3 regions of the Paenibacillus sp. 01T47 genome follow, and region 1 is predicted to be linked to each of the others. Evidence: riboswitches for the same ligand, from Rfam matches in the RefSeq annotation. Region 1 holds a riboswitch; each other region holds the start of a gene.
What was found. Region 1 has a riboswitch for cyclic di-GMP ahead of AC1DOV_RS32850 (transglutaminase-like domain-containing protein). Riboswitches for the same ligand answer to the same signal wherever they lie in the genome.
Positions count from the first base shown of each region.

Region 2: it holds a riboswitch for cyclic di-GMP, as region 1 does, so the genes downstream of both, AC1DOV_RS08820 (anti-repressor SinI family protein) here and AC1DOV_RS32850 (transglutaminase-like domain-containing protein) in region 1, are expected to answer to the same signal.
Region 3: it holds a riboswitch for cyclic di-GMP, as region 1 does, so the genes downstream of both, AC1DOV_RS29315 (EAL domain-containing protein) here and AC1DOV_RS32850 (transglutaminase-like domain-containing protein) in region 1, are expected to answer to the same signal.

Region 1 covers NZ_JBFTPA010000034.1:35,467-37,737, reverse strand. Annotated here, with positions in the region: gene AC1DOV_RS32850 (transglutaminase-like domain-containing protein) at 167-976, opposite strand; cyclic di-GMP riboswitch class I at 989-1,067, opposite strand; cyclic di-GMP riboswitch class I at 1,117-1,195, opposite strand; gene lysS (lysine--tRNA ligase) at 1,362-2,271, opposite strand, start outside.
Region 2 covers NZ_JBFTPA010000003.1:320,435-322,705, forward strand. Annotated here, with positions in the region: gene galE (UDP-glucose 4-epimerase GalE) at 1-596, shown strand, start outside; cyclic di-GMP riboswitch class II at 794-875, shown strand; gene AC1DOV_RS08820 (anti-repressor SinI family protein) at 894-1,055, shown strand; gene AC1DOV_RS08825 (helix-turn-helix domain-containing protein) at 1,070-1,402, opposite strand; gene AC1DOV_RS08830 (asparagine synthase-related protein) at 1,733-2,271, shown strand, end outside.
Region 3 covers NZ_JBFTPA010000021.1:124,500-126,770, reverse strand. Annotated here, with positions in the region: gene AC1DOV_RS29320 (metallophosphoesterase) at 1-533, shown strand, start outside; cyclic di-GMP riboswitch class I at 650-735, shown strand; gene AC1DOV_RS29315 (EAL domain-containing protein) at 820-2,271, shown strand, end outside.

The sequences.
Region 1 (2,271 bases):
ATAGGCGTATATAGCATTGCAAGTGTTTTTTTATTATTTACGAAAAAGTTTTCAACACTCCTATTTGCCTTCTAATTGCGCAATCGTTGCTTCGCTTCCTCCTCACCTATATTGAAGAAAGACATAAAAAAACGAGCTCTGCGATTTCCGCAAGCTCGTATAACTTCTAATATGTTTTTGTAACTGTATATTGAGCTGCATCCTTGATAAGCTCATACTTTTTCTTGCCCTTCTTTAGACCCGCATCAACTGTCGTATCAATCGTAACCCATTTCCCATCCAAGTACACTTCGTTCCAAGCATGATAAACATCCACATAAGTAGATTGTCCCATCAAGAGCTTCGTAGGGATATCCACGCTCCGCAGCATTGCCGCAAACAATGAAGCGTATCCGTAGCAGATATCCTTTCTCGATTTAAATGTGCGATCAATATTGGGGAGGTAATCAACTGACAGATTAGCAGCTAATTGATTATCATAACTTACATTCGTAATAATATACTCGTAGATTGCCTTTACTTTCTCCATATCCGTTTTTTTATTGCTCGCTAATTCTTTTGCCTTGACGATGGCGCTGCTCGCATTCGACCAGTCAATGTTCTGGATGGAATTCAAGTACAAAACCTTGTTGTCTTTCAAATCAAGCGTCACCGTTTCTTTCTTCGCCAGTTTGTATTTGTTGCCTGTTGTATTCTCTAGAACAGATATCGTATATTCGCCATTGCCAAGCTGCAATGGAAACTTCTCAGCTGTTTTTCCGCCGGTTAGATTATATGTATAGTTTGATGCGCCTTTTGCGATCATAAGCTTCGTTTTCACTTTAGTGTTCACTGCATATTGTACGGAGACAACACCTTTATCTAAATTCCCCGTATTGAGCCAATCAGAAGAGTCCGCTTCATTTGCCTGAACGACCGTTACATGGATGGATGCAAAAAGAACAAAAGCTGCGATGACTAACATAAATTTACGCATGAATATACTCCCTTCGGTAGCTGGCTGCCATCTTACGGAAGGCCCTTTAGCTTTGCGTCCCTACCTTTCGATAGGTTTGCCATTATCGTGTGAAGCGCTATGTGATGAATTTCCCTATAAAAACAAAAAAAGCCTGTTCATTCGGTAGCTGGCTGCCATCTTACGGAAGGCCCTTTAGCTTTGCGTCCCTACCTTTCGATAGGTTTGCCGTTATCGTGTAGCGCTTTATTAGTTCTATTCTACCATATGAATCTAGCAAATCAATAGATTGTACTACAATATCAATCATAATTTGAATGTTTTTAAGGATTGTTGTTGCAAATTCTCGATATTAGAAAAAAAGAACCGTTGGCTGCTAAAAGCCAAACGGTTCCTTGTTTCTTTCTTATTCAGCAGAACGCTGATCTCTCATATGAGGGAACAACAGTACATCACGAATAGATGGAGCATCTGTTAGAAGCATGATCAATCGGTCGATACCGATTCCTAGTCCGCCTGTTGGCGGCATGCCGTATTCCAGAGCGCGGATAAAGTCTTCATCCATCTCATGCGCCTCGTCATTTCCATGCTCACGCTCAACAAGCTGCGACTCGAAACGCTCACGCTGATCAATCGGATCGTTAAGCTCCGTAAATGCATTAGCATGCTCACGTGCTACGATGAATAGCTCAAAACGATCGGTGAAGCGTGGATCTGCTTCGCTCTTCTTAGCAAGCGGCGAAATAGCAACCGGATGTCCTGTAACAAAGGTTGGCTGAATAAGCGTGTGCTCACCGAACTGTTCAAAGAAAGCGTTGAGAATATGACCAAACGTCATATGCGGATCAACGGCAACTTTGTGTTCTTTCGCCAAACGATGGGCTTCCTCGTCGCTCATTTCCACGCCGAAATCTACGCCAGTCGTTTCTTTGACAAGCTCAACCATGCTGACACGGCGCCACTGAGGTGTCAAATCAATTTCTTGGCCTTGATAAGTGATTTTCGTTGTTCCAAGAACCTCTTGCGCAATATGTGCGATGACATTCTCTGTCAATGCCATAATATCCTTGTAATCCGCATAAGCCTCGTAAAGCTCAATCATTGTAAACTCTGGATTGTGGCGAGTCGAAATCCCCTCATTCCGGTATACACGGCCGATCTCATATACTTTCTCCAATCCGCCTACAATCAGTCGCTTCAAATGAAGCTCGATTGCAATACGCATGTAGAGCTGCATGTCCAGCGCATTATGATGCGTTTCGAAAGGGCGTGCTGCAGCACCGCCTGCAATGGAATGCAGCGTTGGTGTTTCTACT
Region 2 (2,271 bases), on a different contig from region 1:
CTAAGCTCATGCTAGAACAAATTTTACTGGATCTAGCTAGTTCAGATAACAGCTGGGGAATAACGATCCTGAGGTATTTCAACCCTATTGGCGCCCATAAAAGTGGTCAAATTGGAGAAAATCCAAATGGAGTGCCAAACAACTTAATGCCTTACATATCGCAGGTAGCTGTTGGCAAGCTTAAGCAGTTGCATGTATTTGGAAATGATTATCCAACTGTGGATGGCACTGGAGTGAGAGACTACATTCATGTAGTAGATCTAGCAAAGGGGCATGTAAAGGCACTGGAAAACATGAGTAGAACATCAAATGTGAATATATATAATCTTGGCACTGGAAATGGTTACAGTGTGTTAGAGATGATTGCAGCCTTCGAGAAGGTAACTGGGCAAAGCATTCCATACGAGGTCGTTAGCCGCAGACCTGGCGATATTGCTGTTTGTTATGCAGATACGCTGAAGGCAAATGAAGAATTGAATTGGTTTGCAACAAAAGGAATAGAAGAAATGTGCAGCGATACGTGGAGATGGCAATTTTCAAATCCGAATGGATATGAAGAAGATACACTGTTGAAATCTGAACTTGCAGCAAAATAATATACTGAATAGCTCTGTTAATGAAGCAACATTTTGAGCTCCTAATTTGATCTAGCGGGCTCTATTTCCTTCCCCTGCTCCCTTTAACAATCATTAAATAAATTCGACAAAAAATGTAATTATCTTTCATTTTTGTGAGACAGGAAGCGACAGCATACGCAATTAGAGTGATTTATAATACATCTATAAACGAATGACAAGCATAGGGAGACGTTGAAATGCGTTTAGTATCTGGGCACCTTAAACGCATGGAGTCAGTGGTGCAACCGTCCCAAATTGAATGGGGGACATGGGAAAATGGTACTTACAAAATCAGAGGATAATCAGGATTTAGATATGGAATGGGTAGCATTAATCATGAATGCACGTTCTTTGGGGTTTAGCAAGGAAGATGTTAGAAAGGTATTACTATGTCTTGAAGAAAGCAAGAAAGATGATATACAAGAAACAGCCGTATAAAAGAGAATAAAGCGCTACTCGCGCTTTATTTTCCATTTATTGAATTCTAAAAATTCTTTAAATTGATCTTTGCTTACGCCAGAAGCCATTGCTTCTCGAACTAGATCGGCCCACTCGGTGTCTAGATTGCTAGTTTTACGATCATTGTTTTCATCGCTATTTAAAAATTCTTCAACCGTTACGTTTAATACTGCGCCTACCTTTTCGAGAAATTGAATCGAAGGATTTTGCTGGAGCCCTCGTTCAATAGAGCTTAAGTAAGATTTTGCGACGCCTGCCCGTTGCGACAACTCCGTTAGGGATAGGCCTTTTCTCTTGCGCAGCATCTGAATACGTTCTCCGATCATAGCAAACTCCCCCGTTATCTCTTCGTTGTAGACTAACACTATTATAACGAATAATTCTTAATTGCGAAAGCTTGTAAGTTTTAACGAATAAAAAATAAAATGACGTCTAAATTAGAAAAAAATAAGGTTAAACCCATTTCGAAATGTTGTTCTTATAAAAGAACGATGTTTCGTTTTATTTTGTGATATTTTGGTGAAAAAACGATTGACAACGTCTGTTTTCAAGTGTATTATTCAAATATGTTCTTTATTAAGAACTAAAAGACATTCAATGATGCTCGCATCTCGTTCGATTGAAGAACACGCTGGCTATCTAAATCGGAGGCACGAATGAGCGCAATAGCAGTCGTTTATGAAGTTGATCAGACAGCCCATGTGTTAGATCAGGGGAATAGACTGATGCAGCAATTATCGCGGTTTCCTTGCAATACAGCTCAAGCATGGAATAAGAACAATGTATTTGTTGGATGCCATAATCAATGGATTACACCAGAGTCTGTCGGGGAATGCAATCCCTATTATGATTCGGAAAGACGCTTAGTCATAAGTGCCGATGCAATTATTGATAACCGCATTGAGCTGTTTGAAGCATTAAATGTAGAGCTTGGCCGTAGAGTGCAAATCACTGATGCCGAACTGATTTTACTCTCCTATGCAAAATGGGGGGTTGAGTCACCCAAGCATCTGATCGGTGATTTTGCTTTTATGATATGGGATGAAAGAGAACAAAGAGTGTTTGCTGCTAGAGACTTCTCAGGTTGTCGAACATTGTATTATCACTGGAACGGAAACCGGTTAGCGATGTGTACGACGATGAAGCCATTGCTGGAGCTGCCAGATGTTCATAAACGTCTGAATGAGCAATGGAT
Region 3 (2,271 bases), on a different contig from region 1:
GGCAGCTGGAGCTGTATGCCGAGGCTGGGGAGCTTGAATACAAGCCATTTTCGCTGCTTAAGATCGTATACGTAGACGGAAGCGAGCAGCTGCCAGCGTGGAAAACCTCGGAGATGTATCGTTTCCTCTCTGACGATCCATTCATCACGCTTGTTCTGTCTGATGAGGAGAGCTATGAGCTTGCAGAAAAATATTTCTACACGCTTACGGTAGACAATCATATGGAAGGTGTCGTGATTAAGCCGGAGATGCCTCAGCCGTACACGGTTCCCTATATGAAAGTGCGCAATAAGGAATACATGTCTATTATTTACGGTTATGATTATAGATTTCCGCACAAGTACAATAAGCTCATCAAGCAAAAAAATATTACGCAAAAGCTTCGTACATCATTTAACGAGTACCGGCTAGGACAGCATATGCTTGCGATTCCTTTTGCTGAAATTGCCCCGGAAAACGATGGATATCAAGCGGCTGTTGCGAATCTTTTGTTTGAGGTTGCCAAAGAGAAGGAAATCGATCCTAGATTGTAAATCATCAATATACCAAACCTCCCAAAATGGGAGGTTTTTCTACATCATTCGACCTATTATGAAATTGGTTATGGTATATATCGGAATAATATGGAATACTGGTATATGTAAAAAGTCCTAGTAAAAAGCAAAGTTGTCGAAAGACAATGACGCAAAGCCAACAGGCCTAAAGGAAATTTCCAAAGGTGGCTGGGTTGCCAAAAGGATGAGTGATAACATACCTATATCCTCTCCTTAAAAACTTCAGGTTACCGCCTACGTTATGAATAAGAGGGGATATTTAGCAATGAAACAAATGATTAAACGTTTTAATGGCAATGTTAATGTTGGTAGTTTTAATATTGTTCAAAAGTTAGCTAATTTAGGATACTGGGAGTTTGACCATATTCGCAGAGAAGCATCCTGGTCGAATCAAATGTTCGAAATATATGGTATGAAATCTGATTTCTCGATGACGATTGAACAATTTTTTGAGTTCGTGCATCCCGAAGATCGTGAGCGCGTTAATGAGCAGTTCCACCTTGCAATTGAATCAAAAAAGGAAAGCGTTTCCGAGTACAGAATCGTTCGTCAGGGCGGTGAAGTTAGACATGTGGTGGAAAACATTACGTTCATACGGAATGCCGAAAACGAGATATTGTTGACGATAGGCATGATTCAGGATGTTACGGAAAATAAAAAAATACAGCATCGCCTCACACTAGAAGAGCAGCTTTATAAATCGATATTTGAAAACAATCCTGATGCTGTCTTTTCTTTAGACGCACAAGGGCGTTTTTTGTCATGCAATTCAGTGCTTGAGCAACTTTTTGGATATACGAAAGAGGAAATTATTAATGATAGTTTTCATAAATTTGTAGATGCCGCAGCGCTGGATAAAACGATTCAATATTTTGAGCAAACGGTCAAGACGCTGAATCCTCAAAACTATGATACGACAGGCATTACGAGAACAGGGCAAACGGTCGAATTTAATGTGACCAATATTCCAATCATTATTAATAAAAAGCTTATCGGTGTCTACGGCATTGCCAAGGATATTACGCAGCAAAAAATGATTGAGCAGTCGTTGACTGAGACCGAATTAAAATACCGCAGTATTGTCGAGCAATCCATTGTCGGTATTTTTGTCGCGCAGAAAAACAACTTCGTTTATTCAAATGATCAGCTCAATAAAATGTTCGGTTATGACTCCTTGATCGGTATGGATATTATACAGACGATTCATCCCTCAGACCGTGAAGCCGTCGTTAATCAGCTAACGAAGTTACAGGAGGGGCAGTCTTTATCTAATTTCTGCCACAGAGCCATTAAACAAGATGGGACGAATATTCATTGCGAAGTGCACTATAATCAAGTGTCAAATATGGGTGAGCAAGCGATCGTTGGCGTAGTCCTTGATATTACGGATCGAAGCAAGGCTGAGGAATTAAATCAATATTTGGCTTACCACGATTATTTAACGGAGATGCCAAATCGCAGAATGTTTGAAGACCAGCTAGATAAGCAGCTAAGGGTAAGCGAGTATTTTAAGCAGAGGCTGGCGATCATGCTGATTGACGTGGATCGTTTCAAATATGTAAATGATACGCTTGGGCATCCGATTGGGGATGAGCTGCTGAAACAAATCGCCTTTCGATTGATGAGCAATTTACGTGATGGCCAAACCGTATTCCGACTTGGCGGAGACGAATTTGCAATTATTATAGCTGATGTAAAGCAGCAAAACGAAATCAAG